3 regions of the Mesorhizobium sp. M0174 genome follow, and region 2 is predicted to be linked to each of the others. Evidence: predicted binding sites of a transcription regulator. Region 2 holds the regulator's gene; each other region holds the start of a gene.
The links. The regulator LexA, encoded in region 2, represses DNA repair genes until DNA is damaged. The targets are predictions, from matches to a motif close to TGTTCNNNNTGTGTTCNG.

Region 1: the regulator LexA is predicted to act here: its motif matches at 5,217-5,234, upstream of recA (recombinase RecA).
Region 3: the regulator LexA is predicted to act here: its motif matches at 4,107-4,124, upstream of NKJ13_RS04790 (PA0069 family radical SAM protein).

What each region holds. Positions count from the first base shown of each region.
Region 1 covers NZ_JAMYTB010000008.1:147,413-157,162, reverse strand. The annotation lists gene sufD (Fe-S cluster assembly protein SufD) at 1-296, shown strand, start outside; gene NKJ13_RS18530 (cysteine desulfurase) at 476-1,717, shown strand; gene NKJ13_RS18525 (SUF system Fe-S cluster assembly protein) at 1,723-2,118, shown strand; gene NKJ13_RS18520 (STM3941 family protein) at 2,042-2,653, opposite strand; gene sufA (Fe-S cluster assembly scaffold SufA) at 2,786-3,166, shown strand; gene NKJ13_RS18510 (GFA family protein) at 3,202-3,699, opposite strand; gene NKJ13_RS18505 (TfoX/Sxy family protein) at 3,791-4,114, shown strand; gene NKJ13_RS18500 (PfkB family carbohydrate kinase) at 4,149-5,081, opposite strand; gene recA (recombinase RecA) at 5,359-6,456, shown strand; gene alaS (alanine--tRNA ligase) at 6,717-9,383, shown strand; gene NKJ13_RS18485 (PhzF family phenazine biosynthesis protein) at 9,442-9,750, shown strand, end outside.
Region 2 covers NZ_JAMYTB010000006.1:184,899-194,648, forward strand. The annotation lists gene NKJ13_RS15035 (ComEC/Rec2 family competence protein) at 1-2,250, shown strand, start outside; gene lexA (transcriptional repressor LexA) at 2,244-2,978, opposite strand; partial or broken gene kynU (kynureninase) at 3,427-4,670, shown strand; gene NKJ13_RS15050 (hormone-sensitive lipase) at 4,769-5,599, shown strand; gene NKJ13_RS15055 (molybdopterin molybdotransferase MoeA) at 5,607-6,812, opposite strand; gene moaC (cyclic pyranopterin monophosphate synthase MoaC) at 6,812-7,312, opposite strand; gene trpC (indole-3-glycerol phosphate synthase TrpC) at 7,315-8,127, opposite strand; gene trpD (anthranilate phosphoribosyltransferase) at 8,132-9,142, opposite strand; gene NKJ13_RS15075 (peptidyl-prolyl cis-trans isomerase) at 9,139-9,750, opposite strand, start outside.
Region 3 covers NZ_JAMYTB010000002.1:269,399-279,148, reverse strand. The annotation lists gene NKJ13_RS04820 (S49 family peptidase) at 1-621, shown strand, start outside; gene NKJ13_RS04815 (hypothetical protein) at 703-888, shown strand; gene NKJ13_RS04810 (4-(cytidine 5'-diphospho)-2-C-methyl-D-erythritol kinase) at 915-1,817, shown strand; gene moaB (molybdenum cofactor biosynthesis protein B) at 1,804-2,346, shown strand; gene NKJ13_RS04800 (phytanoyl-CoA dioxygenase family protein) at 2,380-3,354, opposite strand; gene NKJ13_RS04795 (glycosyltransferase) at 3,544-4,047, opposite strand; gene NKJ13_RS04790 (PA0069 family radical SAM protein) at 4,199-5,353, shown strand; gene rnhB (ribonuclease HII) at 5,522-6,217, shown strand; gene NKJ13_RS04780 (F0F1 ATP synthase subunit B) at 6,477-6,968, opposite strand; gene NKJ13_RS04775 (F0F1 ATP synthase subunit B) at 6,979-7,560, opposite strand; gene NKJ13_RS04770 (F0F1 ATP synthase subunit C) at 7,642-7,866, opposite strand; gene NKJ13_RS04765 (F0F1 ATP synthase subunit A) at 7,933-8,691, opposite strand; gene NKJ13_RS04760 (AtpZ/AtpI family protein) at 8,762-9,160, opposite strand; gene NKJ13_RS04755 (cell wall hydrolase) at 9,417-9,750, opposite strand, start outside.

The sequences.
Region 1 (9,750 bases), on a different contig from region 2:
AGACCAACGCCAAGATGGCCTGCAACACGCTGCTTCTGTCGGACGACGGCGAGTTCTCGACCAAGCCGGAACTCGAAATCTTCGCCGACGACGTCGTCTGCGGCCATGGCGCGACCGTCACCGAGATCGACCACAGCCATCTGTTTTACCTGATGGCGCGCGGCGTCGACGAGAAGACCGCGCGCGGCTTGCTGGTCAAGGCCTTCGTCGCCGAAGTGATCGAGGAACTGGACGACGAGGCCATCGTCGAGGCGCTGGAACGTCGGCTCGACGATTGGTTTTTGACGCACGGGTAGAGGTGACTGAGGGGTTGGTGCCAACACCCCTCATCCGTCGCCTTCGGCGCCACCTTCTCCCACAAGGGGAGAAGGAGAGGCGCTCTTCCTTCTCCCCTTGTGGGAGAAGGTGGCCGAGCGAAGCTCGGTCGGATGAGGGGTGCTGGACGGAATGAGGCGATGCCTCGAGAGAGCTTGTGATGGACCAGAAAGTCGAAAACATCCCCTACGACGTCGAGGCGATCCGCCGCGACTTCCCGATCCTGTCGCGGCAAGTTTACGGCAAACCTCTGGTCTATCTCGACAATGGCGCCTCGGCGCAGAAGCCGCAGGCCGTGCTCGACGCTATCCAGCACGCCTATTCCCAGGAATATGCCAACGTCCACCGCGGCCTGCATTTCCTGTCCAATGCTGCGACCGACGCCTATGAGAAGGCGCGCGAGACGGTGCGCCGTTTCCTCAACGCACCGAGCACCGACAACATCGTCTTCACCTCGAACACCACGGCGGCGATCAACACGGTTGCCTATGGTTTCGGCATGCCCAATATCGGCGAAGGCGACGAGATCGTGCTCTCGATCATGGAGCACCATTCCAACATCGTGCCGTGGCATTTCATCCGCGAACGGCAGGGCGCGAAACTGGTCTGGGTGCCGGTCGACGATCTCGGCGTCTTCCACATCGAGGAATTCGAGAAGCGGCTGACCGACCGCACAAAACTGGTTGCTATCACACATATGTCGAACGCGCTGGGCACGGTGACGCCGATCAAGGAGATCGTGCGCATCGCCCATGCCCGCGGCATTCCGGTGCTGGTCGACGGCAGCCAAAGCGCCGTGCACATGCCGATCGACGTGCAGGACCTCGACTGCGACTTTTTCGTCTTCACCGGCCACAAGGTTTATGGCCCGTCGGGCATCGGCGTGCTCTACGGCAAGAAGGATATTCTGGAGCGCATGCGCCCGTTCATGGGCGGCGGCGAGATGATCGAGGAGGTGACGCAAGACATCGTCACCTACAACGACCCGCCGCACCGTTTCGAGGCCGGCACGCCGCCGATCGTGCAGGCGATCGGGCTTGGTGCTGCGCTGGAATACATGGAAAAGATCGGCCGTGAGCGCATCGCAGCGCACGAGGCCGATTTGAAGGACTATGCGCATCAGCGGCTGCGCGCCATCAACTCGCTGCGCATCTTCGGCGATGCGCCCGGCAAGGGCGCCATCATCTCGTTCGAGCTGCAGGGCATTCACGCCCATGACGTGTCGATGGTTATCGACCGGCAGGGCGTGGCGGTCCGCGCCGGCACGCATTGCGCCCAACCGCTGTTGAAACGCTTCGGCGTAACATCCACATGCAGGGCATCGTTCGGCATGTATAATACCAGGGCCGAAGTCGACGCTTTGGCCGATGCGCTGGAAAAGGCGCGAAAGTTCTTCGGGTGACGATCATGGATGATGCCAGCCACACCGCCGAAAGCACGGCACTGGATATGACCACCAATGCGGCGGTTTCCGGGTCAACGATTCCTGCCGACGAACTGGCGCGGCTGACCGACGACATCGTCTCGGCGCTGAAGACGGTCTATGACCCCGAAATCCCGGCCGACATCTACGAACTTGGCCTTGTCTACAAGATCGACATCGAGGACGACCGCTCGGTCAAGATCGACATGACGCTGACCGCACCCGGCTGCCCGGTGGCCGGCGAAATGCCGGGTTGGGTGGAAAATGCCGTCGGCGCCGTCGAAGGCGTTTCCGGTGTCGAGGTCAACATGACCTTCGACCCGCCCTGGTCGCCCGACCGCATGTCGGAAGAGGCACAGGTGGCGGTGGGCTGGTATTGAGATCAGTCGACCTTGCACCGTATGCTTTGGCATAAGCCGTGATCGCTGAGAACAGCTCGTCAAACTTGACGTCGTGGTCTCCCGTGCCAATACACATCGCGTCTAAACCCATCGCTCTATTGGGTCCCCGACTCCAGCGCGCCATTTTGGTCAAAGATGGGCTCTGCCAGACGCTCTCTAGGACTTCTACCAAAAGGAACTTTTGTCGCCGGTAACTCCGCTCAGAAATGTGCTTCACGACACTCCATGGAATGAACTCTGCTGACAGGCGGACGTCCCAAAAGCCCTTAGGCGACAAAACTAGCGTCGGCCGTTTCAAATCGAAAAGACGCACCACAGCGATCACAAAAGTGCCGGTGAACAATATAGCCGTTATCCAACCGAGAAATTGCTTGAAGCTACCTGGAGCGATATTCGGCACTAGGCGCCATCCAAGCGCAATGCCTAAAGTTGTCATCGCTACCGATATAACAGCCAGCAGGCCGAGCCGAGCAGGAGATGACCGAAATTCAACTGTTTGATTGGTGTCAAGCATTTAGCCTCTCGCCATACTTCGATTGTCGCCAACTGAAATTACATCCAAATTGGTTGCAGTAAGCAGAAAACTTCACCATCTTAGGTAAGAATGATCCGCAGGCCTTGAACCCGCGTGAAAGTGGAGAACGATATGGGACGCTTCGCCGTCATCACCATGACCGAAAAGGCCGCCGACCGGGTCCGCGAGATCGTCGCGACCCGCGAGAACGCGCATGGCATCCGCCTGGGCATCAAGAAGGGTGGCTGCGCCGGCATGGAATATACCGTCGATCTGGTGACCGAACCCAACACCAAGGACGACCACATCGAGCGCGACGGCGCCCACGTCTATGTCGCGCCGGAGGCAGCGCTTTTCCTGTTCGGCACCGAGATGGATTTCGAGCAGACGACGCTGCGCACCGGCTTCACCTTCCGCAACCCGAACCAGAGCTCGGCCTGCGGCTGCGGCGAATCGGTCGAACTGAAGCCGGCCGATTTGAAGGCCTTGGCTGAAGCGCGCGCTTCCGCCTGATCTTTCCTTCTCCTCCGTTCACGGGGAGAAGGGACCTAATCCACCCACATTCCTGTTCGTTTGTGCCAGTCGGCAATTGATTCTTCCGGGTAGACGTCGAAGACCTTGTCCCTTTTGCCGATCTCCGGCTCGACCCAGTTCGCCTTGTATTTCAGCATAAGATGCACCTTCTCCGGCGGCTTTGGCAGGTCTGTGTCGATCGCCGAGGCGAAGGGATGCACCAGCTCCGGCCAGGTTGGGTCGTAGAGCCAGAGCGCCGTCCCGCATTTCGTGCAGAAGTTCCGCTCGCCCGTCGAGGTTTCGCGGTGCGGGTGCTCGTCGTCCTCGATCTCGGCGCGATAGACACCGAGATGGCGCTTGCCATGGATTTTCAGCGTCTCGTAATCGGCGCCGAGATTGATGGCGAAACCGCCGCCGCCCTGCTGCTTGCGGCAGATCGAGCAATAGCACAGCATGAACGGCACGGGCGTGTGGCTTTCCACCTCGAAACGCACGGCATTGCACCGGCAAGATCCTTTGAGCAGAAGCGGCATGAAAAACTCCGACGAAATTTGATTCTGAACTTGTCAGGATGGTGCCGGTTACGTCGATGACAAGGGGAAATCCGGGTGACATGATCGCCGCATGGACAACGAGCGCATAGAAGAGCTTTTCGAAGGCCTCGGCCCGGTCAGCATCCGCAGGATGTTCGGCGGCAAGGGCATCTATTTCGACGGCGTCATCGTCGCCATCGTCGTCCGTGGCGAACTGATGCTGAAGGCGGACGCCGAAAGCGCGCCGGATTTCGAAGCGGCCGGGTGCCGGCAATGGACCTACACCGACTCGCGCCACGGCAAGCTCGTGTCTATGCCCTATTGGAGCGTTCCCGACAGCGCTTTCGACGATCCAGACGAGATGGCGATCTGGGCGCGGCGTGCCTACGAGGCAGGACGGCGCGCCGGCAAATAGGCTGCGTCATGCTTCGGCAATTCCGGGCCGCATTTCACGCCAGTTCCCGCGCCGCGGGCACGAGCGCCAGCGCCTCGGCAAAGCTGGCGCTGGTGAAGGCGGCGCGCTCGACGGCGAGCGCCGCGGCGGCAATGCCTTCGCGCAGTGCCGCGCGCAGCGTCAGGCCGCGCAGCAGGGCAGCGATCGTGGCGCCTGCCAATGCGTCGCCGGCGCCGGCAACGTCGGTCCGTTTTTGTAGCGGCCGTGGCGAGATCGAGAACGCGCCGGTTTGGTCGAAACCGAGCACCGGACCGTCGCCGTCGGTGACCACGCCGCTTTTCAGGCCGGCGCGTCTCAGGCCGTCGATGACGCCTTGATCGTCAGCATCGATGTCAACGCCGGCGATCACGCCGGCCTCGTGCCGGTTCATGAAGGCCAGCGCTAGAAGTCCGAGCACCGGCGTCAGCCGCGCCGCTCTGTTGGGCGAGACGGCAAGCGCAAACACCGCCTTGCCGGCGGCGAGTGCCGCCATCCGCTCCAGCGCGGTCGACGGCAGGTTGGCGTCGCACAGGATCGCATCGGCCGAACCGATAGCTTCGCGCACCTTGGCGCGGCGAATTTGCTTGGGAAGCGCCAGCTCGTAGAGCACCATGTCGGCAAGGCCGGCGATCAGTCCGCCATCGCTATCGATCAGCATCGTATGGCTTGGCGTTGCCCGGTCGAGGAACACCGCCGACAGGTCGGCAATGCCGGCCTCGGTGACGGCGCGCAAGACCGTGTCGCCAAGGGCATCGCCGCCGCGCACCGAAAGCAGCGAGGCCGAGGCGCCGCGTCGCACCGCCCAGCGCAAGGCGTTGAAGACGGCGCCGCCAACATGCTCGCGCATCGTGCCGGGGTTCAAGGCGGCTGGCACGAAGGCGCCGGCAACCCGGCCGCGCCGCTCGATATAGGCGCCGCCCACGGCCAGGATCGTCGGGGAGTTCATCATGCCGGCAAAATGCCCTTTGCTGTTGCGCGGGAGGAGACTAGGTCGCTGGGCGGAACCCTGCAATCGCGGGTGCGATTCGGTTGGTGACGGCAGCGGCGCCGCATGCGAGGCGGGAGGCATTGGGAAGCAAATTTACGAAACAAAAATAGAACAAATATGGATATCCGTTATTTTTCAAATCCTTGCCGCTCATTGACAAATGAGAACAAACGAGGTACATTCTTTTAAGGATTGCGGGATTGTCCGGCCTCCATTGACGACCACGGGGTGATGTATCATGGCTCAGAATTCTTTGCGGCTTGTAGAGGACAAAGCGGTGGACAAATCAAAGGCTCTGGATGCGGCGCTGTCGCAAATCGAGCGTGCCTTCGGCAAAGGCTCGATCATGCGGCTCGGCGCAAACGAGCAGGTCGTCGAGATCGAAACAGTGCCGACCGGCTCGCTTGGGCTGGACATCGCGCTTGGCGTCGGTGGCCTGCCGCGCGGCCGCATCGTCGAGATCTACGGGCCGGAAAGCTCGGGCAAGACGACGCTGGCGCTGCACACGGTGGCCGAAGCCCAGAAGAAGGGCGGCATCTGCGCCTTCGTCGATGCCGAGCACGCGCTCGACCCGGTCTATGCCCGCAAGCTCGGCGTCGATCTCGAAAACCTATTGATCTCGCAGCCCGATACCGGCGAGCAGGCGCTGGAGATCTGCGACACGCTGGTGCGCTCCGGCGCCATCGACGTGCTGGTGGTCGATTCGGTGGCGGCGCTGACGCCGCGGGCGGAAATCGAAGGCGAGATGGGCGATTCGCTGCCCGGCCTGCAGGCGCGCCTGATGAGCCAGGCACTGCGCAAGCTCACCGCCTCGATCTCGCGCTCCAACACCATGGTCATCTTCATCAACCAGATCCGCATGAAGATCGGCGTCATGTTCGGGTCGCCCGAGACGACGACCGGCGGCAATGCGCTGAAATTCTATGCTTCGGTCCGCCTCGACATCCGCCGCATCGGCTCGGTCAAGGATCGCGACGAGGTCGTCGGCAACCAGACCCGCGTCAAGGTGGTCAAGAACAAGCTGGCGCCGCCCTTCAAGGTGGTCGAGTTCGACATCATGTATGGCGAGGGCGTCTCCAAGACCGGCGAGCTGGTCGATCTCGGCGTCAAGGCCGGCGTGGTCGAAAAGTCGGGCGCCTGGTTCTCCTACAATTCGCAGCGTCTTGGCCAGGGCCGCGAAAACGCAAAACTGTTCCTGCGCGATAATCCCGACACGGCGCGCGAGATCGAGCTGGCGCTGCGACAGAATGCCGGGCTGATCGCCGAGAAATTCCTTGAAAACGGCGGCTCCGAAAGCAGCGACGACGGTTTCGAGGACGACGCTGGGGTGATGTAGGGCAGGCGACGCCTCGCGGAGCCTCAGCCGGGTTTCGATTTGATGTTTTGATTTTGAGTTTGCGTAATCGATGCGTTTCGAACCGCCGGCCCCGTGCCGGCGGTTTGCGTTTGACGGCGGGGCAGAAGCCATTTCAAAGCGCTGGTGAAAGCGGGGATTTGAGCCCGTTTGGTGTTTCTGGACAGGCTGCGGTGCGACCGCTAAAAGGCCATGTCTATTTTCCGCCGGCAGCCGGCGGTTCTCTCGAAAAGGCAGTATTCATGAGTGGCGTCAACGAGATCCGGTCGGCATTTCTCGACTATTTTCGCAAGGAAGGTCACGAGGTCGTCGCGTCAAGCCCGCTGGTGCCGCGCAACGACCCGACGCTTATGTTCACCAATGCCGGCATGGTGCAGTTCAAGAACGTTTTCACCGGTCTGGAGAAGCGGCCCTATTCGCGCGCCACGACTGCCCAGAAGAGTGTTCGCGCCGGCGGCAAGCACAACGACCTCGACAATGTCGGCTACACTGCGCGCCACCTGACCTTCTTCGAGATGCTCGGCAATTTCTCCTTCGGCGACTATTTCAAGGAGCGCGCCATAGAGCTTGCCTGGAACCTGATCACCAGGGAGTTCGGGCTGAAGAAGGACAAGCTGCTGGTCACCGTCTACCACACCGACGACGAGGCGGCCTCGTACTGGAAGAAGATCGCCGGCCTTTCGGACGATCGCATCATCCGCATCGCGACTTCGGACAACTTCTGGGCAATGGGTGACACCGGGCCTTGCGGGCCGTGTTCGGAGATATTCATCGACCGTGGCGAGCATATCTGGGGCGGTCCCCCCGGCAGCCCCGAGGAGGATGGCGACCGGTTCCTCGAATTCTGGAACCTGGTGTTCATGCAGTATGAACAGGTGACGAAGGAAGAGCGCGTCGACCTGCCGCGTCCGTCGATCGACACGGGCATGGGCCTCGAGCGCATGGCGTCCATCCTGCAAGGGGTTGAAAGCGTCTTCGAAACCGACCTGTTCCGCCACCTGATCGACGCTGCATCGTCGGCGCTCGGCAAAGGTCCGGATGCGGACACCGTCGCATCGTTCCGGGTCATCGCCGACCATTTGCGTTCGTCCTGCTTCCTGGTCGCCGACGGCGTGCTGCCGTCCAACGAAGGACGCGGCTACGTGCTTCGTCGCATCATGCGCCGCGCCATGCGCCACGCGCAGTTGCTCGGCGCCCGCGATCCGCTGATGTGGCGCCTGGTGCCGGCGCTGGTCCGCGAGATGGGGCAAGCCTACCCGGAACTGGTGCGCGGCGAACAGATGATCACCGAGACGCTGAAGCTTGAGGAAACTCGTTTCCGCAAGACGCTGGTGCGCGGCTTGGGCTTGCTTTCGGAGGCGACGGAAAAGCTGGCCTCCGGCGACATGCTGGATGGCGAGACAGCGTTCAAGCTCTACGATACCTATGGCTTTCCGCTCGATCTGACGCAGGACGCGCTGCGCCGGCGCAACATCTCGGTCAACCTTGCCGGCTTCACCGAGGCAATGGAGCGGCAGAAGGCGGAGGCACGCAAAAGCTGGGCTGGTTCCGGCGAGGCCGCAACCGAGACGGTATGGTTCGCGGTGCGTGAGGAGACCGGCGCCACCGAATTCCTGGGTTATGAGACCGAGCAGGCGGAAGGCCTTATCGAGGCGCTGGTCAAGGACGGCAAGACCGTCGACAGTGCCGGCAAAGGCGACGCCGTTGCCGTGGTTGTCAACCAGACGCCGTTCTATGGCGAGTCCGGTGGCCAGATGGGCGATGCCGGCGTCATTTCGGGCGACGGGTTCTCGATCGAGATATCCGATACCCAGAAGAAGGCCGATGGGCTTTTCGTCCATCTCGGCAGGGTGGCCAATGGCACTGTCAAGACTGGCGCGACCGTCGAGCTGAAGGTGGACCACGCGCGGCGCTCCAGGCTGCGCGCGAACCATTCCGCCACACATCTGATCCATGAGGCGCTGCGCGAGGTGCTGGGTACCCATGTGGCGCAGAAGGGCTCGCTGGTCGCGCCCGAGCGTCTGCGCTTCGACATTTCGCACAACAAGCCGATCTCGCCGGACGAGATCGAAGAGGTCGAGCGCATGGCCAACGAGATCGTCGTTCAGAACGGCCCGGTGATCACACGACTGATGTCTGTCGACGACGCCATCGCCGAGGGCGCCATGGCGCTGTTTGGCGAGAAGTATGGCGATGAAGTGCGCGTCGTTTCGATGGGCACGGGCTTGCATGGCGCCAAGGCCAACCGGCCTTATTCGGTCGAGCTATGCGGCGGCACGCATGTCAGGGCGACCGGCGATATCGGCCTGGTGCGCATCGTGTCCGACAGCGCGGTCGCTGCCGGCGTGCGCCGCATCGAGGCGTTGACCGGCGAGGCCGCCAGAAAGCATCTCGACGAACAGGACAAACGGCTGAAGGCGGCCGCCGCCGCGCTGAGGATTTCGGCGGCCGATGTGCCGGCCCGCGTCGAGGCGCTGCTCGACGAGCGCAAGAAGCTCGAAAAGGAGCTGACAGAGGCGCGCAAGAAGCTGGCGCTGGGCGATCGCTCGCCAGCTGGTGTGCCTGCGGAAAACGAAACCATTGCCGGTGTCGGTTTTCTCGGCAAGGCGGTATCGGGCGTCTCGCCAAAGGATCTGAAACCACTGGCCGATGCCGGCAAGAAGTCCCTCGGCTCCGGCGTGGTCGTCTTTGTCGGCGCCGGCGAGGACAACAAGGCGAGCGTCGTCGTCGCCGTTACCGATGATCTGACCGGCCGCTTCAGCGCCATCGATCTGGTGCGCGTCGCGTCCGCGGCATTGGGCGGGCAGGGCGGCGGCGGGCGACCCGATATGGCCCAGGCCGGCGGCCCGGACGCCTCGAAGGCCGAAGACGCGATCGCTGCGGTGAAGGCGGCGCTGGAAGCTGCGTGAATCTGCACCAGTAAGGCCAGGCCGAAGTGGCAGCGGGGATGATGTGGCAACGTTGACCATGTATCAAGTCGACGCTTTTGCCGAACGGGCTTTCCAAGGCAACCCCGCTGCCGTTCTCATTTTGGAGGACTGGCTATCGGACGACGTGATGCAGGCCATCGCAAACGAGAACAATCTTGCTGAAACCGCGTTTGCGCGGCCGAGTGGCGAGGGTTGGGATTTGCGCTGGTTCACGCCGGTTCATGAAGTCGACTTCTGTGGCCATGCTACACTTGCGGCCGCCCATGTGCTGACTACGGAATACGATGGTCAGGGCGAAATGGCCTTCGCCACCCGGGTGGGCGAGCTGCGGGTTTCCCGGCGGGAA
Region 2 (9,750 bases):
CCGTCACCATCCCGCATCCGCAACAGCGTAACCTCGGCAGCCGGCCTGGAACTCGACCGTGGCGTCGCCTTCCTGCTGGTGCCGGTGTTCCTCGCATGCGGGGTGGTCGTATATTTCGCGCTGTCGGTGGAGCCGGCCTTTCCGCAGCCGATCGCAATCGTGCTCCTCGCGGCCCTTTGTGCCGTCATCTCGCGGTCATGGCCCAGGACCCGCCTGTGCTTCATGGTGGCGCTGCTCTGCGCGCTTGGCGTGCTTGCCGCCAAGTTCGAGACCTGGCGTGTCGGGACGCATATGCTCGGTTCCGAAATCTCGACGCGGCTGACGGGTCGTGTCGTATCGTACGAGCCCATGGCGAGCGGCCGCATCAGACTGACAATCGATGTGATCTCAACCGCCAGGCCGACGCTGCGCTACATGCCGGAACGGGTCCGCATTTCGGCGATGAAGATACCGGCTGAGCTGGCCGCTGGTTCCGAGATCACCGGCTATGTGCGGCTGCTGCCGCCGACCGGCCCGGTGCGGCCCGACAGCTATGATTTCTCCTTCGACAGCTATTTCGCCGGTATCGGCGGCAGCGGCTTCTTTCTCGGCAATCCGAAAGTCGTGGCTTCGGGCAGCATGCCGCTTGCCGCGCGGCTTTCTTCCGCGATCGAAGACGCGCGCGAATCCATCGCCGACCATATCCGCAGCCGCATCGGCGGCGCCGAGGGCGAGATTGCTGCTGCGCTGATCGTTGGCGTGCGCGCCGGCATTCCCGAGGAGATCAACGAAGCGATGCGGCGTACAGGCATCTACCACATCATCTCCATCTCGGGGCTGCATATGGCGTTGGTCGCCGGCACCATCATGGCGCTGCTACGCGGCGCCTTTGCGCTGTTTCCCGACTTCTCATCGCGACGGCCGGTCAAGAAATATGCCGCAGCCGCCGCGCTTTTTTCGATTGCGGCCTACCTCGTCTTTTCCGGCATTGTGGTAGCGGCCGAACGCAGCTTCATCATGCTGGCGGTGATGCTTATCGCCGTGCTGTTCGACCGGGCCGCGCTCACCATGCGCAACCTGGCGATCTCGGCCATCGCGGTCATCGTGGTGTCGCCGCACGAGGTGGTCGGTCCGAGCTTCCAGATGTCCTTCGCCGCGACGGCGGCCCTTGTCGGCGCCTATGCCGGCTGGTCCGACTACCGCGCCGGCAGGGCCACCACGCCGCCGCCGCGGCGGTCGCCGCTACGCCTCGCCACGCGAAAGGTCCTGCTGGGCATGGGCGGCCTGGCGATGACCTCGATCATTGCAGGGAGCGCCACGGCGCTTTTCGCCATATGGCATTTCCAGCGCGTGGCGCCGCTCAGCCTGTTCGCCAATCTGGCCATCATGCCCATCGTCTCACTGGTCGTCATGCCCTTCGCCGTCCTCAGTGCGCTGGCGATGCCGTTCGGCGCGGATGGGCCTTTCCTATACGTGATGGGCAAAGGGCTGACGGCGATGATCGCCCTGTCCGGGTGGATCTCCGAGCGCTCGCCGATCGATGCGGTCGGACTGATTTCGCTGAGATCTGTCCTTTTGGTGACGATCGCCCTCGTCATTGCCAGCATGGCGACGACCTGGTTGCGGCTCGCGGCACTTCCTTTTGCGCTCGCCGGCTTGCTAACGACAACGCAGACGCGCGTACCCGACGTATTGATCTCGGAGGACGCACGGCTGGTCGCGCTGCCGATCGGCAGCGGTGAGCTCGCCGTCAACCGGGCACGCCCGAATGAGTTCACGATCGACAACTGGAAACGCGCGCTCACATCAGAGGCTATCGTCGCGCCGGAAACACCTGGAAAGAACGATCCGCAATTCGACATTGCCGATCCGGCCGACCTACCGCCGGGCATGCCGTTCATTTGCACGGACGGTCTCTGCCTCGCCAGGCATCCATCCGGCGCGATCATTGCGCAAGCCAAGGACCGCGATACCGCACGGCCAGCCTGCGCCTTCGCCAGCTTGATCGTCATCGACGACGCCACCGCCCATAATCCCTGCTACTACGACCGGCTGGTCCTCGTCGTCACCAAACGGCAACTGGCGCGCGCGGGAAGTGCGGCCGTCTATTTCGATCCACAAGCGGCAACACGCGCCGAAATCCGCTTCGCCGTCGAAAAATCATACCGGCCCTGGCACGTGCAGCGGAAATTTTCACGCGCGGCGCGCGGCCTGCCGCCATACCGCAGAGCCGACAATCCAAAAGCCGGCACCAAGGGCGCAACTCAGTAGCGGCGGATCAGCCCAACGAGCTTGCCCTGCACCTTGACCCTGTCTGGTCCGAAGATGCGCGTCTCGTAGGCCGGATTGGCGGCCTCCAGGGCGATCGAGGCGCCCTTGCGGCGGAACCGCTTCAGCGTCGCTTCCTCCTCGTCGACCAAGGCCACCACGATCTCACCGGGGCTCGCCGTATCGGCGTTGCGGATGATCACCGTGTCGCCGTCGAAAATGCCAGCCTCGATCATCGAATCGCCTTTGACCTCGAGCGCATAATGCTCGCCGCCCATGATCATATCCGGCGGCACCGAAATCGAATGCGTCTGGTGCTGGATAGCATCGATCGGCACACCGGCGGCGATGCGGCCCATTACCGGGATCGAAACGGCGGCGACGACATCGTCGTCATTGCCGGCTGCAGGGACGCGCGACGATGTGGGCTTGCCCTGCCGAGGGGCACCTTGCCCAAGACTGCCCTGGATGACACTCGGCGAGAACTTGCGTGCCGCATTGAGGCCGGGGGCGATCGAGTCAGGCAGGCGTAGTACCTCCAGCGCACGGGCCCGGTTGGGCAAACGGCGAATGAAGCCGCGCTCCTCCAGCGCCGTAATCAGTCGGTGGATTCCGGATTTGGAAGCCAGGTCGAGCGCTTCCTTCATCTCGTCGAAGGAAGGTGGGATACCGCTTTCCTTCAACCTTTCGTGGATGAACATAAGCAGTTCGTGTTGTTTGCGTGTCAGCATAGCGACCCCCAACAGAATCAGAAAACAAACCCAGAACAGACACTATCTGTTCCAGTTGTGTTCCGCAACTGTTTAAAGTTTAATGAATGCGTTAAGGCTCGGGAAACAAACGACGTCCCCTACCGGCGTACCGTATTTTCACCGCCGCGAGCCTCATCCCCTTGATTCTGCTTTCGTTTGCGCCGTTCTGGCCTCCTTGAAGGCGGCACTGGCATCGGCCGTCGGTCGGCAAAGGGCACGGAATTGAACCCGTATCGACTGTGCGGTTTGGTCAATGCACCGTGAACGAAACGAACTCAAAACGCCAACCTCGGGCTAACTCCAGGTTTCCACCGCCTGGTCAGGCTGCTTCTCGCCGGTGGAGCCTTGCTACGCGCTACCCGGTAATGGAAGAACAGTTGATGCGTGTCCGGCGTTGCGTTGGATTTTTTGAGGGAGCAGGCAAATCATGACGGGAATTCCCGATCTCGTGGCCGTAAAGGCGATGGATGCCGCGGATCCGCTGCGCGCGATGCGCGACCGCTTTGTGTTGCCGCAAGGAGTGATCTATCTCGACGGCAATTCGCTAGGAGCTGCTTCACGTGCCGCCTTCGATGAATTGCGCAAGGCCGCGACCGAAGAATGGTCGCATGATCTCATCCGCGCATGGAACACGGCCCGCTGGTTCAACATGCCGCTTGAACTTGGCGACCAGCTCGGGCGCCTGATCGGTGCCGCGGTCGGCCAGACGGTGGTCTGCGACACGACGTCGGTCAACATCTACAAGCTGCTGCACGCGGCCATGGCCATGCGACCGGAGCGGCAGGCCATCGTCGCCGAGGGCGATAGTTTTCCGACAGACCTCTACATGGCTGAGGGTGTGGTTTCGACGCGAAAAGATGCGCTGCTGCGCCTCTCGGGGGTCGACGCGCCGACCATCGAGGAGCTGATCGACGATCGCACCGCCGTGGTGCTGGTCAATCACGTCAACTACAAATCGGGCGAACTGCGCGACATGCCGGCTCTGACGCGCAGGGCCCAGGAAGCCGGGGCGATGATCGTCTGGGATCTCTGCCACACCGCTGGCGCGATGCCAGTCGAGCTCGACAAAGCAAACGCCGATTTTGCCGTTGGCTGCACCTATAAATATCTGAATGGCGGCCCGGGCGCGCCTGCCTTCATCTATGCGGCTGAGCGGCATCTTTCCGACATCCAGCAGCCGCTCACCGGCTGGTGGGGCCATGCACGACCCTTCGCCTTCGAGCCAGGCTATGCGGCCGGCACCGGCATCCGCCGGTTTCTGTGCGGCACCCAGCCGATCCTTTCGATGCGCACGCTGAAGGGCGCGCTCGACATCTGGGACGATGTCGACATGACTGCGGTGCGCAAGAAGAGCATCGCACTGGCCGATCTGTTCATCGAGCTTGTCGAGGCAAAGTGCGGCACTTACGGCCTCACGCTCGAAAGCACGCGCGATGGGGAAAAACGCGGCAGCCAGATTTCATTCATGCATGAGCATGGCTACCAGATCATGCGCGCGCTGATCGAACGTGGTGTGATCGGCGATTTTCGCGCGCCATCGACCATGCGCTTCGGCTTCACCCCGCTCTATGTCGGCTATGCCGATGTCTGGCAGGCGTCGAAGTGCTTGAGGACATCCTGCGCACCGGTGCGTGGAAGGATGCGCGCTTCGCCATCAAGGCGGCTGTCACTGAGATTGATGCGAGAGCTGGAATCGTGAGGCTGGCGATGATGCGCCGCGCGATGCTCGCGGCTAGGTTGCAAGGCCATATTGCCAGGGAGGGCGCAGGGTGTTCGAACGTCATATTGCCGATTGGGACAACGCCTATGCCAACGGCGCCAACATAGCCGGCAGCGATCGCTGGCCGGCGGCCTGGGTCGAGCCCGCGCAGGTTTTCCGCGAGGCGCTTTCGACCGAGGGCAGGGCGCGGCTCGACCTGGCCTATGGCGATAACCCACGCAACCGGTTCGATCTTTTCCTGCCGGCCACCAAGCCGAAGGGGGTCGTGGTGTTCGTCCATGGCGGCTACTGGATGGCATTCGACAAGAGTTTCTGGTCACATCTTGCCGCGGGCGCTGTTGATCGCGGCTATGCAGTTGCCATGCCGTCCTACACGCTCTGTCCGCAGATACGCATTGGCAGCATCGTCAAGGAAGTCGGCGCGGCGATAGGCAAGGCGGCGGCGATGGTCGCAGGGCCGCTGATGCTGACCGGGCACTCGGCCGGCGGCCATCTTGTTAGCCGGATGGTTACCAGGACAACGCCGCTGGCGCCCGAAGTGGTCCGGCGCGTTCGTCACGTGGTGTCGATCTCGGGGGTGCATGATTTGCGCCCGATCATGCGCACCGGCATGAACGAGACGCTGGCGATCGATGAGGCCGAGGCGCAGGCCGAAAGTCCGGTGCTGCTGCGCCCGATGGAAAAGGCCCGCCTGACCTGCTGGGCCGGCGGCGGCGAGCGCGCCGAATTCCTGCGCCAGAGCGCGTTGCTGGCCAACATCTGGATCGGCCTGGGTGCCGCGACCAGCTCCGTGGTCGAGCCCGACCGGCATCATTTCAACATCATCGACGGTTTGGCCGATCCAGACCATCCGCTGACCCGGACCTTGACCTCGGAGTGAGGCAGGTTCAGCGTAGCATCAGCACGTCGCAGGGGGAGCCCGCCGCCGCAGCAGGCGCGAACGGCGCGCGGACGATCAGCCCGTTGGCATCGGCCAGCATTTTCAGCATCGAGGAGTCCTGGATGCCGAACGGCGTCGCCACGAGCGCACCGGCGTCGTCTGTGACAACAGCCCGCACATAATCTTGCCTGAGATCGTTGGCCGGCATGGCAGCACCGAGCCGTGCCCGACGGATATCCCGCTGAAAGGCGCGGCCGCCGAGCCGCGCCAGCAGCGGCTTCAGGAAGAGCTGAGCGCAGACCAGGCTCGCCACGGGGTTGCCGGGCAGGCCGATGCAGCGAATGTCGCCCAGCCGCCCGAACATCAGCGGCTTGCCCGGTCGCATGGCGATCTTCCAGAAATCGAGGGTCATGCCTTGCCCGGTCAGCACGTCATGGACGAAGTCGTGGTCGCCGACCGAGGCACCGCCCAGCGTGACGATGACGTTCGCGCCAGCCTTCACGGCCTTTTCAACCAATGCCGCGATCGCCTCCCTGCGGTCCGGCGCGATACCGAGGTCGAGCGCCCGCGCACCGACCGACTGTGCGGCGGCAGCGACACCATAGGCGTTAGAGGAGATGATCTGGTCGGGGCCAAGCTCGCTGCCCGGCGGCAGCAATTCGTCGCCGGTGGCGATGATGGCGACCAGCGGCCGTTTGACCACGCCGACCTCGGGGTGATTGGCCGATGCCGCCAGCGACAAGGCGGCCGAATCGAGCAGGCGGCCTTTGGGCAGCAGGACATCGCCCTTGGCGAAATCGAGCCCAAGGCGGCGGATGTTGCGCCCCTGCACCGTCGGCTCTGTCACTTCGACGCTGCCGCCGCCGAGGTCGCGGACGTTCTCCTGGATGACGATAGTGTCGGTGCCTTCGGGAAGCGGCGCGCCGGTAAAGATGCGCACGGCCTGCCGCTGCTGCACCGTTCCGGCAAAGCCGCGTCCGGCCGGCGCTATGCCGATCACCGAAAGCCTTGCGGGTAGGGACGCGATGTCAGCCGCCCGCACGGCATAGCCGTCCATGGCGGAGGCGTTGAACGGCGGCTGGGTGCGGAGCGCCACAACCGGCTCCGCCAGCACGCGGTCGGCGGCATCCAGCAGCGCGACACGTTCGCCCGGCAGTGCAACTGCTCCGTCCAGCAGGCGCTCGAGCGCCTCGGCAACTGGGACCAGCGCCATTAGCGGCCTGCCTCGGTGGCCCCGGTGATCTTGTAGTCGCCGGATTTACCGCCGGTCTTTTCAACCAGCCTGATGCCGGAGATGACCATGGCGCGGTCGATCGCCTTGGCCATGTCGTAGATGGTCAGGCAAGCGACCGAGACGGCACTCAAGGCCTCCATTTCAACGCCGGTCTTGCCAGTGACGCGGGTCAAAGCCGTCACCTTCAGGCCGGGCAGTGCGGCGTCCGGCTCGATATCGACAGATATCCTGGTCAGCAGCAGCGGATGGCAAAGCGGGATCAGTTCATGCGTCTTCTTGGCCGCCATGATGCCGGCAATGCGGGCGGTGCCCAGCACATCGCCTTTCTTGGCATCGCCGGCGAGGATCATGCCCAATGTCTCGGGCCGCATCGCGACAAAACCTTCCGCGACTGCCGTGCGCACCGTCTCAGCCTTGCCGCCGACATCGACCATGTTGGCTTCGCCCTGCGCGCCAAGATGGGTGAGGGCGGCCGCCATCCTCAGATCGCCTCTGCCGGCGTCTTGCCCGTCAACAGCAGGCGCGTTGCCGCGGCCACGTCCTGTTGACGCATCAGGCTCTCGCCGACCAGGAAAGTAGCGATGCCGCTCCGCTCCAGCCGGCGGCAATCGTCATGCGAAAAGATTCCGCTCTCACTGACTAGAAGGCGGCCGCCCGGCACCATCGCTACCAGCCGTTCCGAGGTCTCGAGGCTGGTTTCGAAGGTCCGGAGATTGCGGTTGTTGATGCCGATCAGCCGCGACGACAGCCGCAGCGCACGTTCCATTTCCGCCTCATCATGCACTTCGACCAGCGCGTCCATGCCGAGCCCGAAAGCTGTCGCTTCGAGTTCTCTTGCCAACGCGTCGTCGACGCTGGCCATAATGATCAGGATGGCATCGGCGCCCCATGCCCTGGCCTCGTAGACCTGATAGGGGTCGAACAGGAAATCCTTGCGTAAGGTAGGCAACTCGACGGCAGCGCGCGCAGCGGTGAGGAATTCGGGCGCGCCTTGGAAAGAGGGTGTGTCGGTCAGCACCGAAAGGCAGGCGGCACCGGCTTTCGCATAGGCCCTGGCCAGCGCCGGCGGATCGAAATCGGCGCGGATCAGGCCTTTGGATGGGCTAGCTTTCTTGATTTCGGCAATCAGCGCAAACCCGCCGGATTTGCGCGTTGCTTCAAGGGCGGAAAGAAATCCGCGCGGCGCGTCGGCATCCGTCGCCCGTGCCTTGATCTCGGCCAATGGCACGCGTGCCTTGGCCGCCGCGATCTCGTCGCGCTTGTAAGCCTCGATCTTGCGCAGGATGTCGGACATGGTTTTAACCGTTCGAAATCTCGACCAGCCTGTCGAGCACTTTCAGCGCGCGGCCGCTGTCGATGGCCTGCGCCGCCGTTACCATGCCGTCGGCAAGCGTCGTCGCCTTGCCGGCTACCACCAGCCCGGCGCCGGCATTCATCAGCACCGTATCGCGAAAGGCGCCAGCGGCGCCGCCCAGCATGTCGCGCAGTGCCTGGGCGTTGTGGGCGGCGTCGCCGCCGCGCAACTCGTCCTTGGTGTGACGCGTCAGCCCGACTGCTTCCGGGGTCAGCACCAAGCTGCGTATCTCGCCGCCGGCCAATTCGGCGACCTGCGTTTCGCCGGTGGTGGTGATCTCGTCATAGCCGTCGCCATGGACGACCCAGGCGTGGTCGGCGCCAAGCTCCTTCAACGTTTCTGCCACCGGCATGATCCATTCGGGCAGGAACACGCCGACCATCTGCCGTCTGACACTGGCCGGATTGGAAAGCGGGCCCAGCAGATTGAAGATGGTGCGGGTGCCGAGCTCGACCCGGGTCGGGCCGACATGCTTCATCGCCGGGTGATGCGCCGGCGCGAACATGAAGCCAACGCCGGCCTCGTGAATGCAGCGGCCGATCGTCTCCGGAGGGATGTCGATCTTGACGCCCAATGCGATCAGCACATCGGCGGCGCCGGTCAGCGAGGACAGTCCGCGATTGCCGTGCTTGGCGACGGGCACGCCGCTGCCGGCGATGACGAAGGCGGATGCGGTCGAAATGTTGACGCTGTGCGAATTGTCGCCGCCGGTGCCGACAATGTCGATGGCGCCCTCGGGGGCTTCGACGCGCAGCATCTTGGCGCGCATGGTGGCGACGGCGCCGGCGATCTCGCTGACGGTCTCGCCGCGCACGCGCAATGCCATCAGGAAGCCGCCTATCTGGCCCGGAGTAGCATCGCCCGACATGATAATGTCGAAGGCCTCGCGCGCCTCCTCGAAAGAAAGAGCGCTGCCGGCGGCGACCTTGGCGATGTGGATCTTCAGTGCGCTCATCTGGCCAGGGCTTGGGTTACGGCCGTCTGATCGATGCGGACGTCATATTGCGTCTGCAACTGCGCTACCAACTGGTCGAGCAGGTCGTCGGACATGCCGGATGTGAAGGATTTCTGTGCGTCCTGGGGTACTGAGCTGGCGTCGGCCCCGGCGGGCTCGAATACCTCGGCAACCTTGAACAAGATCTGTCCGTCGCCGGTGGGCGAGGGGATCAGCCCGGTGCCGCCTTCGCCGACGCCGAACATCGCGGCGGCCCCTTCCTTGCCGAAATCGACGTCGTCAGCATCGCGCTTGACGCCGCGCTTGGTCTGTTTTTCGAGCTTGAGCTCACCGGCGATCACCTCGAGCGTCGCGCCGGCCTTGAGACGCTTCTCGAGCTCTTGCGCTTTTGCGGTGAGCCGTTTGGTGGTCTCCGCCGCGGTCCAGTCGGCCACGACCTTCTGGCGGACTTCGTCCAATGTGCGGTCACGGGCCGGCGTGATCGCGCTCACGTCGTAGAAGACGAAGCCGTTATCGGCGGTGGTGAGACCTTCATTGTCGGTTCCGGGTTCGGATTCGAACACCGCCTTGATGAGCGCCGGCGATTCCGGCAGGTCTTTGACGATGCT
Region 3 (9,750 bases), on a different contig from region 2:
CGCATCCGCGACCTGGCGAGCGAGAAGAACAAGAAAGTCCTGGTTTTCGTCGAGGACGTGGCGGCATCGGGCGGCTACATGATTGCGGTCGCGGGCGACGAGATCTTTGCCGACCCGTCCTCCATCGTCGGCTCGATCGGTGTGGTGTCGGCCTCGTTCGGCTTTCCGGAGCTGTTGAAGAAGATCGGCGTCGAGCGCCGCGTCCACACCGCCGGCCAGAACAAGGCGGTGCTCGACCCGTTCAAACCGGAAAAGAAGGAGGACGTCGAGCGCCTGAAGGCGCTGCAACTGGAGGTCCACGAGACCTTCATCGACCTCGTCAAGGACAGGCGCGGCAGCAAGCTCAAGGACGATCCCGACCTGTTCACAGGCCTGTTCTGGACGGCCAAGAAGGGGCTTGAACTCGGGCTGGTCGATGCGCTCGGCGACATGCGCAGCGTGCTGAAGAGCCGTTTCGGGCCGAAAACCCAGCTCAAGCTGATCACCGCGCCGCGCGGCCTGTTCGGCCGCTTCGGCCTGTTCGGCTCGAGCTTGTCGGCGCCCGACATCGCTGCCGCCGCGGCAAGCGGCGTCATCGATGCGGCGGAAGAGCGCGCGCTGTGGGCGCGCTTCGGGCTTTGAAAAGCCGGTGAAAGCGTCTAGCATAAATCATCAACCGACCCGACCGGCGGCCTTGCCGGCCTTGCGAGGGAGGAGTTTGACATGCCGCAGATCATTTTCTTCGCCGTCGTCGGCATTGCCGCCTATTTCGGCTACCGCTCCTTCGTCAGGGAAGCCGAGCGGGTGACCGCCAAGGTACGTCGGGCCGAAAAGCAGACGGCCAACGGGACCATGGGAACACTGGTCAAGGATCCGAAGACCGGCGAATACCGTCTGGCCAAGGATTGACCGTCGTCCCCCTCGCGGCCGAGCCAATCAACGCCGAGGCCAGCCTCCGGGCATTGCATGCGCACGCCAAGATAAATCTCGCGCTGCACGTCACCGGCCGGCGCGCCGACGGTTATCACATGATCGAAAGCCTGGCTGTGTTCACGCGCTTCGGCGACCGCATCGAGACAGAACTTGCCGACAGCGATGGGTTTTCCGTGTCCGGCAAATACGCCTCCGCGGTGCCGGTCGACGACAATAATCTGGTGGTGAGAGCGCGCGACGCACTGCGTCGCGAGGCCGGTTCCCAACACGCGCCGGCTGTCGCCATCCGGCTCGAAAAGAACCTGCCGGTCGCGTCCGGTGTCGGAGGCGGATCGAGCGACGCGGCGGCTGTGCTGCGCGCCCTGATCCAGACCTGGGGACTTGATGTTGACGATGCCGAACTGGCGCGGATCGGCCTGTCGCTCGGCGCCGACGTGCCGATGTGCCTCGCTGCTAAGCCACTGATAGCCCGCGGCGTCGGCGACGAGCTGACACTCGTGCCGGATTTCCCGGCGCTGGGTCTGGTGCTCGTCAATCCCGGCACTGCCGTCTCGACGGCCGACGTGTTCGAGGCGCTTGGCCGCCGCGACAATGCGGCGCTGCCGCCGCTGCCGCACAGCCTCGACTTCCACAGCATCCGCAACTGGCTGGAGATCACCCGCAACGATCTCGAACCTGCGGCGCGTGCAATCCAGCCCGCCATCGGCAAGGCGCTTTCCGTGCTTAACAAGGCCGGAGCCGGTTTTGCCAGGATGTCGGGTTCCGGCGCCACCTGCTTCGGGCTGTTCGAGACCGGCAACGTGGCCAAGCGCGCGGCCGTCGATATCCGCGGCCGCCATCCCGACTGGTTTGTCGCGGCGACGCGAAGCGTGAGATCGGAGGCTGATGCCCATGGCCAGGATTGACGTGAGCCGCCCCTTTGTTCCCGTGCGCATCGCGGTACTGACCGTTTCCGATACGCGCAGCCTCGTCGACGACAAATCCGGGCAGACGCTGGCCGACCGTATTGCCGAGGCCGGCCACATCCTCGCCGCCCGCGACATCGTCACCGACGACCGCGACAAGATCCGCGACAAGGTCCTAGGTTGGTCAAGGGACGAAGCGATCGATGTCGTCATCACCACCGGCGGCACCGGCTTCACCGGCCGCGACGTGACGCCGGAAGCGCTGGAGCCGATCTTCGAAAAGCGCATGGACGGCTTTTCCGAAGTGTTCCACCGCATATCCTACGACAAGATCGGCACCTCGACGATCCAGAGCCGGGCAACCGGCGGCGTCGTCAACGCCACCTTCGTCTTCGTGCTGCCGGGCTCGCCCGGCGCCTGCAAGGACGCCTGGGACGGCATCTTGAAGCCGCAGCTCGATTACCGGCAAATGCCCTGCAACTTCGTCGAGATCATGCCGCGGCTGGACGAGCATTTGCGGCGCGGCTGAGGCGAGCCAAGGTATCAGCCAAGCGACCTCGGTTTAGCGAATGACCGGCTCGCCGTGAAAACGGCGGCGCGAGGGCGGCGACACGCCGAAGCCGACCTCCATCATCAGCCGCGGCGTGCGCGTCGGCACGGTGCCCATATGGAAGCCGAACGGGTCCTCGACAAAGCCGAGGCCGGCCGGCCCGGTCAGCGTGACCGGGCTCTGCTCGCCATAGACGCCCAGCACCTCCTCCGCCGAATGGCCGACAAGCAGCGTCAGCTGATGCTTCAGGATGCGGCGGTTGTGGGAGCCGCGGACATAGACATGCGGCCCGGTGTCGTTGTCGACCGGCACCAGGTAGAAAAAGAACTTCAGCATCCGCCAGTCATCGAGGTCGAAATGGTATTTGCCGAGCGAGGCCATGTTCTTGTCGGCGTCCGAGACGCCACCGGTCGGAAAGCTCCACCAGACGCGGGTGGTGATCAGCTTGGCCTGGCTGCCGAGATAGTGCGCTGCGATATCGAGAAGCAGCGGATCGCGCTGCACGGCGACCGCAGCGTTGCAGTCGAGGACCCGTTCGAAATAGTGACCGCTGAGCAGCGGGCGGCCGAAATGCTTTTCGGCATCGGCGTGTTTTTCGGGCAGGAATTCCAGCCGGCGGTCGAAATTGCCGAAGCATGGCGTGCGCTCGGCGAAGCGGGCAATCTCCTCATGGATGGCGGCCGGCAGCATCAGGCCCGAATAGAGCCCCTCCGTCCGCAGCGCGCCGACGACGGCATCGCGATCGACGCCGGCGAACATCGTTTCACCGACATTGCGCGCCGGCGGAACGGGCTTTGCACCGCGCCAGTGCAGGCGCCGCGCCGGCATGGTGCGGGCCAGCATGAACATCGGCAGCCATGCCGGATTCTCGCGAAGGTCGGAAAGATAGGTCGGGATGCGGGCGGCGATGCGGCGCAGCGTACCGCCGTTGCGTGCGATCGCCTCGAGGCTTGCAGCGCCGGACTTGTCGGGGCTTGAAAGGGTCATCGGGGTCCTCAAATGTCGATGGAACAGCATCGACGATAGTCGTCGCCGCCGCTCCGGCACACCCCAAACCCATTCGCCCGTTTCGCAGGGAATGGTAACCCCCGGCCAGATTTTGTGCAATGCACAATAAGCGACGACCCGCCAGAAAATTTGCTTGGGCGGCATTCCCTAGGCCGGGATGGTAAGCCGTCACTTCCGCGGCGCCACCCAGATCTCGGCGTGGAGCCTCCTGGTCGCCAGGCCGCGGGCGATCGCTTCGGCGCTGCGGGCGCTCTTTGATAGCGCGGCGGCCTGACGCTTGCTGATCACCAAGCCTTCGGCGAGAGCGCGATTTCCGGCAAAGACGCGTGACAGGAAGGGCGCGCGGCTGCCGCGTGCCCGCGAAAATCGCGCCGCCATGGTTTGCCTGGCGGTATGGGCGACGACCTCGTCGATCCAGCCCTCCCCCAGCCGCGCGCCCGGTTCCAGCAAGAGCAGCCAGTCGCCCTTGGCCTGCCTGATGCCCGCAGCGATGCCGCCGCTGACATAGTGGCAGCCGGCATGTTCGGCGACGCGGTGCGTCTGATCGGTCGAGCCGGTGTCGCAGACGAGAACGTCGCGCACCACGCCCTCGACCGCGCCGCCGATCAGCGAGGCGAGCGTGCGGGCAAGGCCCTCCTCGTCATTCAGGGTTTCGATCAGGACGCTGAGCATGTTTAGCCGAATAGCGGAAAGCGGTGGGCAGCGCCAGTTTTTGCGGCGCGCCGCGAGAAAGTTCTTGCTTTGTTCTCATCGATGCGATAGGAATACATTCATGAGCAGAGCGATTCGACAGCGGGCGGATAGTCCCTGGGAAAGGGCCAAAATGGAACAGATCGTGCGTGCCGACATTGCCGCCTTCGGCGCTGGCAGGGCCGAGATGGCGAATGCGATGATCGAGCAGAGCGGCATGCGCGTCCGTCCGGACCGCAATCGCGGCAGGTCGGCGGGCATCAATCCGTCCGGCCGTTTCGAGCCGGTCAGCCGGCATGTGTTCGATGACGGCTGGAATTCGCTGGAGGAGCTGCCGCCCTTCAGGACCGAGGTACAGGTCGAGAAGCCGCGCACCATCATCACCCGCAACGAATCGCCCGATATCTCCTTCGACCGCTCGATCAATCCCTATCGCGGCTGCGAACATGGCTGCGTCTATTGTTTCGCGCGGCCGACGCACAGCTTCATGGGCTTGTCGCCGGGGCTGGATTTCGAATCGAAGCTGTTTGCCAAGCCGGATGCGGCGCGGTTGCTCGACAAGGAATTGTCCAGGGACAATTACCAGCCGCGCACCATCGCCATAGGCACCAACACCGATCCCTATCAGCCGATAGAGAAGCAATACCGGATCATGCGCGAGATCCTCGAAGTTCTGGAGGCGCGCGGCCATCCGGTCGGCATCGTCACCAAATCGGCACTGGTGATCCGCGATATCGACATTCTGTCGCGCATGGCCGAGCGAGGGTTGGCCAAGGTGGCGCTGTCGGTGACGACATTGGACAGGATGCTGGCCAGAACGATGGAGCCGCGCGCGTCGACGCCGACCAAGCGGCTGGAGGCGGTCAGACAGCTTTCGGACGCCGGCATTCCGGCCTCGGTGATGGTCGCGCCGATCATCCCCGGACTGACCGACCCGGAAATGGAGCGCATCCTCGATTCGGCGCAGGCAGCGGGCGCGCGTGAAGCCGGCTATGTGCTGCTGCGCCTGCCGCTGGAGGTCGCGCCGATCTTCAAGGACTGGCTGCTGCGCCACTATCCCGACCGCTATCGCCACGTCATGTCGCTGATCCGTTCGATGCGCGACGGCAAGGACTACGATTCGGAATGGGGCAAGCGCATGAAAGGCTCCGGCCCCTATGCCTGGCAGATCGGCCGGCGTTTCGAGATCGCCGCCAAACGGCTCGGCCTCAATGCCGAACGGCGCTCGCTCAGGACCGACCAGTTCGTCCCCGCTGCCAAGGCAACCGAGCAGCTGATGCTGCTGTGACAAAGCGTCTCGCGCCAGCCGCTTTGAAGCGGCCGCAGAAGGCGAAAAATCCCGTCCGGCCTGTCCTGTCCCCGGGCTTGCAGACGGTAGCCCCCTCCTGGTCCGGTGCCCCGCCCGACCCGGAGGGGACTTGCGGAGAATCGGAGCCGATGCGAACCTCGCCGCACCATGGCTCGCCCGCGTTCCGATTCTCCGCTTCTCTTCGAAATCGTCGAGAAACCCGACTTCTCGTTCGAAACGAGAGCGATGGCCGAAGGCCTTTGGCCGGTGGCAGGGATGGACGAGGCCGGCCGCGGCCCACTCGCCGGGCCGGTGGTGGCGGCAGCGGTGGTGCTCGATCCCGCCAACATCCCCGACGGCCTCGATGATTCCAAGCGGCTGACGCATTTGCAGCGTGAGGCGCTGTTCATGAAAATCCTCGGCTCCTCACTCGCCGTGTCGATGGCCTCGGTCAGCGCCGAAGGCATCGATGCCTCCAACATTCTCAGGGCCAGCCTGGAGGCGATGCGCCGTGCAGTGGCCGGCCTGTCAATCCGGCCGAAGCTGGCACTGGCCGACGGCCGCGACGTGCCGCCCGGCCTGCCCTGCGAGGGCAAAGCGCTGATCAAGGGCGACCAGCGCTCGCAGTCGATCGCCGCAGCCTCGATCGTCGCCAAGGTGTTGCGCGACCGAATGATGTGCGGCTGCGGCAGCCATCATGCGCGTTACGGCTTCGAACTGCATATGGGCTACGCCACTGTGCGCCATCGCACGGCAATCGATCTGCACGGGCCGGTGGCGCGGCTGCACCGCGCCTCCTTCGCGCCGTTCCGGTTCGGCGGCACCGAGGTGCTGGAGGAAGAGGGTTTTTCGGGTTTGGATTGAGATTGGCGAAAGCGGCTGAGCGCGCAATCTCCCCCCTTGAGGGGGAGATGGCCGGCAGGCCAGAGGGGGTCGCCTTCGTGTGAAGCGTCAACGTTCTCTTTCGTCCCAGTGGCGTCGCGCCAGGACGTACCGCCCCCCTCTGTCGCCTTTGGCGACATCTCCCCCTCAAGGGGGGAGATTATGCGCTCTGCCGCTTTCGCCAACAAAAAAGCCGCCAGGTTTCCCCGGCGGCTTCCGATGAATTTCTCGACGAAGTCGCTTAATTCAGTTTCGACTTCAAATCCTGCAGGGAGGCGTTGAACAGGTCGGCGCCGGCCTTGGCGTCGATCTTGCCGGCCAGCAGCGCGCGCGCGGCTTCGACCGCAATGTCGACAGCGCTGGCACGCACTTCGCCGATCGCTTCGCGCTCGGCCTGGCCGATCTTCTGCTCGGCCAAGGCGGTGCGCCGGGCGACATAGTCCTCGGTCTTCTGGTGCGCCTCGGCGGCAAGCATGTCGGCTTCACGCTTGGCGGCGGCAACGATGGCCGCCGCCTCCTGCTCGGCTTCCTTGCGCTTGCGCTGGTATTGGCCAAGCAGCTGCTGTGCCTCTTCGCGCAACCGGCGCGCCTCCTCGAGCTCGGAGCTGATCTTGTCGGCCCGCGCATCGAGCGCCTTGGCGATCATGCCCGGCACCTTGATGTAGATGGCGATGCCGAGGAAGATTACGAGGGCAACCGTTGCCCAAAGCGTCGCGAGAGATGTGGCGTCCATGATGCGCTCCTCACCCGGCCACGGATTTGACCGCGGCCGCGATTTCGGCCTTGCTGGCCTTGCCGCCGACAAGCGCCTCGACGATGGCCGAAGCGGTGTCCTCGGCGATCGTGCCGACTTCCTTCATGGCATTGGCCTTGATGGAAGAAATACGCGCCTCGGCCTCGCCAAGCTTCTGGTCAAGCGCTGCCTCGATCGTCTTGCGGGCAGCTTCGGCTTCCGCCTTGGCCGCATCGTTGGCCTGCTGACCGATCGCATTGGCCTTGCCCTTGGCTTCCGCCAATTCCTGCTCATAGGCGGCAACGGCGGCATCGGCCTCGCTTTTCAACCGGGCAGCATGATCGAGATCCTGCGTGATGCGGTCGTTGCGAACGTCGATGATGCCGCCGACGCGCGGCATCACTACCCGTTTCAAGAAGAGGTAGAACAGCCCGAAAGTGATTGCCAGCCACACCAGCTGTGACGGGTACGTTGCCGGATTGAATGGCGGGAACGTGCCGTGCGCCTCGGCAGGCACGCCGGTGGCGGCGTGCGCGTCGGCTTCCGTTGCGGCGGGCGCGGACTCTTGCGCAAAGGCAGATGTCACGAACATGGACTATCCCCGAAATTCAGTCCCGCCGCAGGATCGCGGCCGGCCTGTTCAATTCTTCCCAATGTTCAGCCGAACAAATATTCAGCCGAACAGGGCGAGAAGCGCGATGAGAAGCGAGAAAATACCCAGCGCTTCGGTCACGGCGAAGCCGAAAATCAGACGGCCGAACTGGCCGTCGGCGGCCGACGGGTTGCGCAGCGCGCCCGCCAGATAGCTGCCGAAGATGTTGCCGAGGCCAACGCCCGCGCCGCCCATGCCGAGGCATGCGATGCCGGCGCCGATGTACTTTGCTGCTTCTGCGTCCATTTGTTCAACTCCTTTGGATCTAAAATTCCGTTGCAAATTCGATCCGGCGGCAATGCCGGAACCTAGTTAGTGCCCGGGATGCAGGGCGTCGTTGAGATACATGCAGGTCAGCACGGCAAAGACGTAGGCCTGCAGGAACGCGACCAGCAACTCAAGCGCCGTCAGCGCCACGGCCATCGCCAGCGGCAGAACCGAACCCGCCACGCCGACCGCGCCGAGCGCGCTCAGGCTGACGACAAAGCCCGAGAACACTTTCAGCGTAATGTGACCGGCGAGCATGTTGGCGAACAGACGAACCGACAGGCTGACCGGACGTGAGACGAAGGAAATCACCTCGATAAGCACCACCAGCGGCAGCAGGTAGACCGGCACGCCATGCGGGACGAACAGCTTCAGGAAGCCAACGCCGTGCTTGGTGAAGCCGTAGACGACAACCGTTCCGATCACCAGCGCGGCGAGGCCGAAAGTGACGATGATGTGGCTGGTGACGGTGAAGAAATACGGGAACAGGCCAAGCAGGTTGGCGACAAGCACGAACATGAACAGCGAGAACACGAAGGGGAAGAACTTCATGCCCTGCGTGCCCGCGGCGTCCCTCAGCATATTGCCGACAAATTCATAGGCCATTTCCGAGACCGACTGAAGGCGGCCCGGAACCAGGCTGCGGCTCGATGTGCTGAGATAGAGAAACGCCGCCGCGACGGCAACCGTCGCAAGCATGAACAGAGCCGAATTGGTGAAAGACAGGTCATAGCCGCCGATGTGAATCGGAATGATCGGATGGATCTGGAACTGGTGGATCGGATCGACCTTGTCAGCAGCCACTTTAAATCCCCATCAAAGCCGCAGACGGCTTCAGCATTCTGTTCAATGCGCCGGCATGCGGCGCCTCAATTCATTCTTTCGGATCGCGCGGTTTGTCGCCCGTTCCGAATTCCGACACAAGCCCGGCTGAACGCAGGACATTGAGCACGCCGGCGCCAAAACCCAGCAGCAGCCCGACTATCAGACCCCATGGCGATATCCCCGCCACGCGATCGATAAACCAGCCGAGAGCCGCACCGACCACTATCCCGGCGATGAACTCGCTGGACAGCTTGAGCGCCTGGCCGTACCCGGCCACACTGCCCGTTTTCGCGTCGTCTTTCCCCTCGAGCCGATCCGGCCGCCTTGTCGCAAGCGATGCTTCAAGGTCGCGCCGGCGGCGCTCAAGATCGTCGTCGCGGATGTCGGCTTCATGCTGCTTGCCGCGGCCGGTTTTGCCGGTTCCGTCTGGCCCATTCTTGTCGGCCACGCAACCCCCCCTGCCCGGTCAGACCGTTACCGTCCGTCCGCTTCTTAAAGTCGCCGGCAACATAGTTAGAGGGTCCGCGCCCGTCAAGCCACGGGCGGACCTTCGAGCTCAAGTATTTTTTCGTTATGAATCAGCTACTTGCCTGGGTGCGACATCGTGCCCGACGCGGTCTCCGGCGGGCTGCGGCCGAATCCCCACGGCGATGCGTCTTCCATCGGCCGCTCTCGCGGGAAAGATGCAAGGGCCGCCAGAGCGCTTAGCTCCAGCCGCCGCCATAGGTGCGGTAGAAGATGTGCAGGCCGATCCTGGTCATTTTCTGCATCGTCCGCGCCCAGCCCGGATGGACGTAGTTGGCGTAATAATGGGTCGACGAGCCGACTTCCGGAATGAAGATCTTGCCGGCTGTGACGGCCATGGCGACATCCTGAGCGGTCTTGTAGGCAGCGGGGTTGTCGATCCGCTTCTTCCTGCCGTCGCAGGCGAAGGAAAACTGACAGCGGTTGAACCAGTTGTCGTTCTGGTAGACAACGCCGCAGATCGAGTTCGGATAGGCCGGGTTTCGGACACGGTTGAGGATGACCTGGGCGACG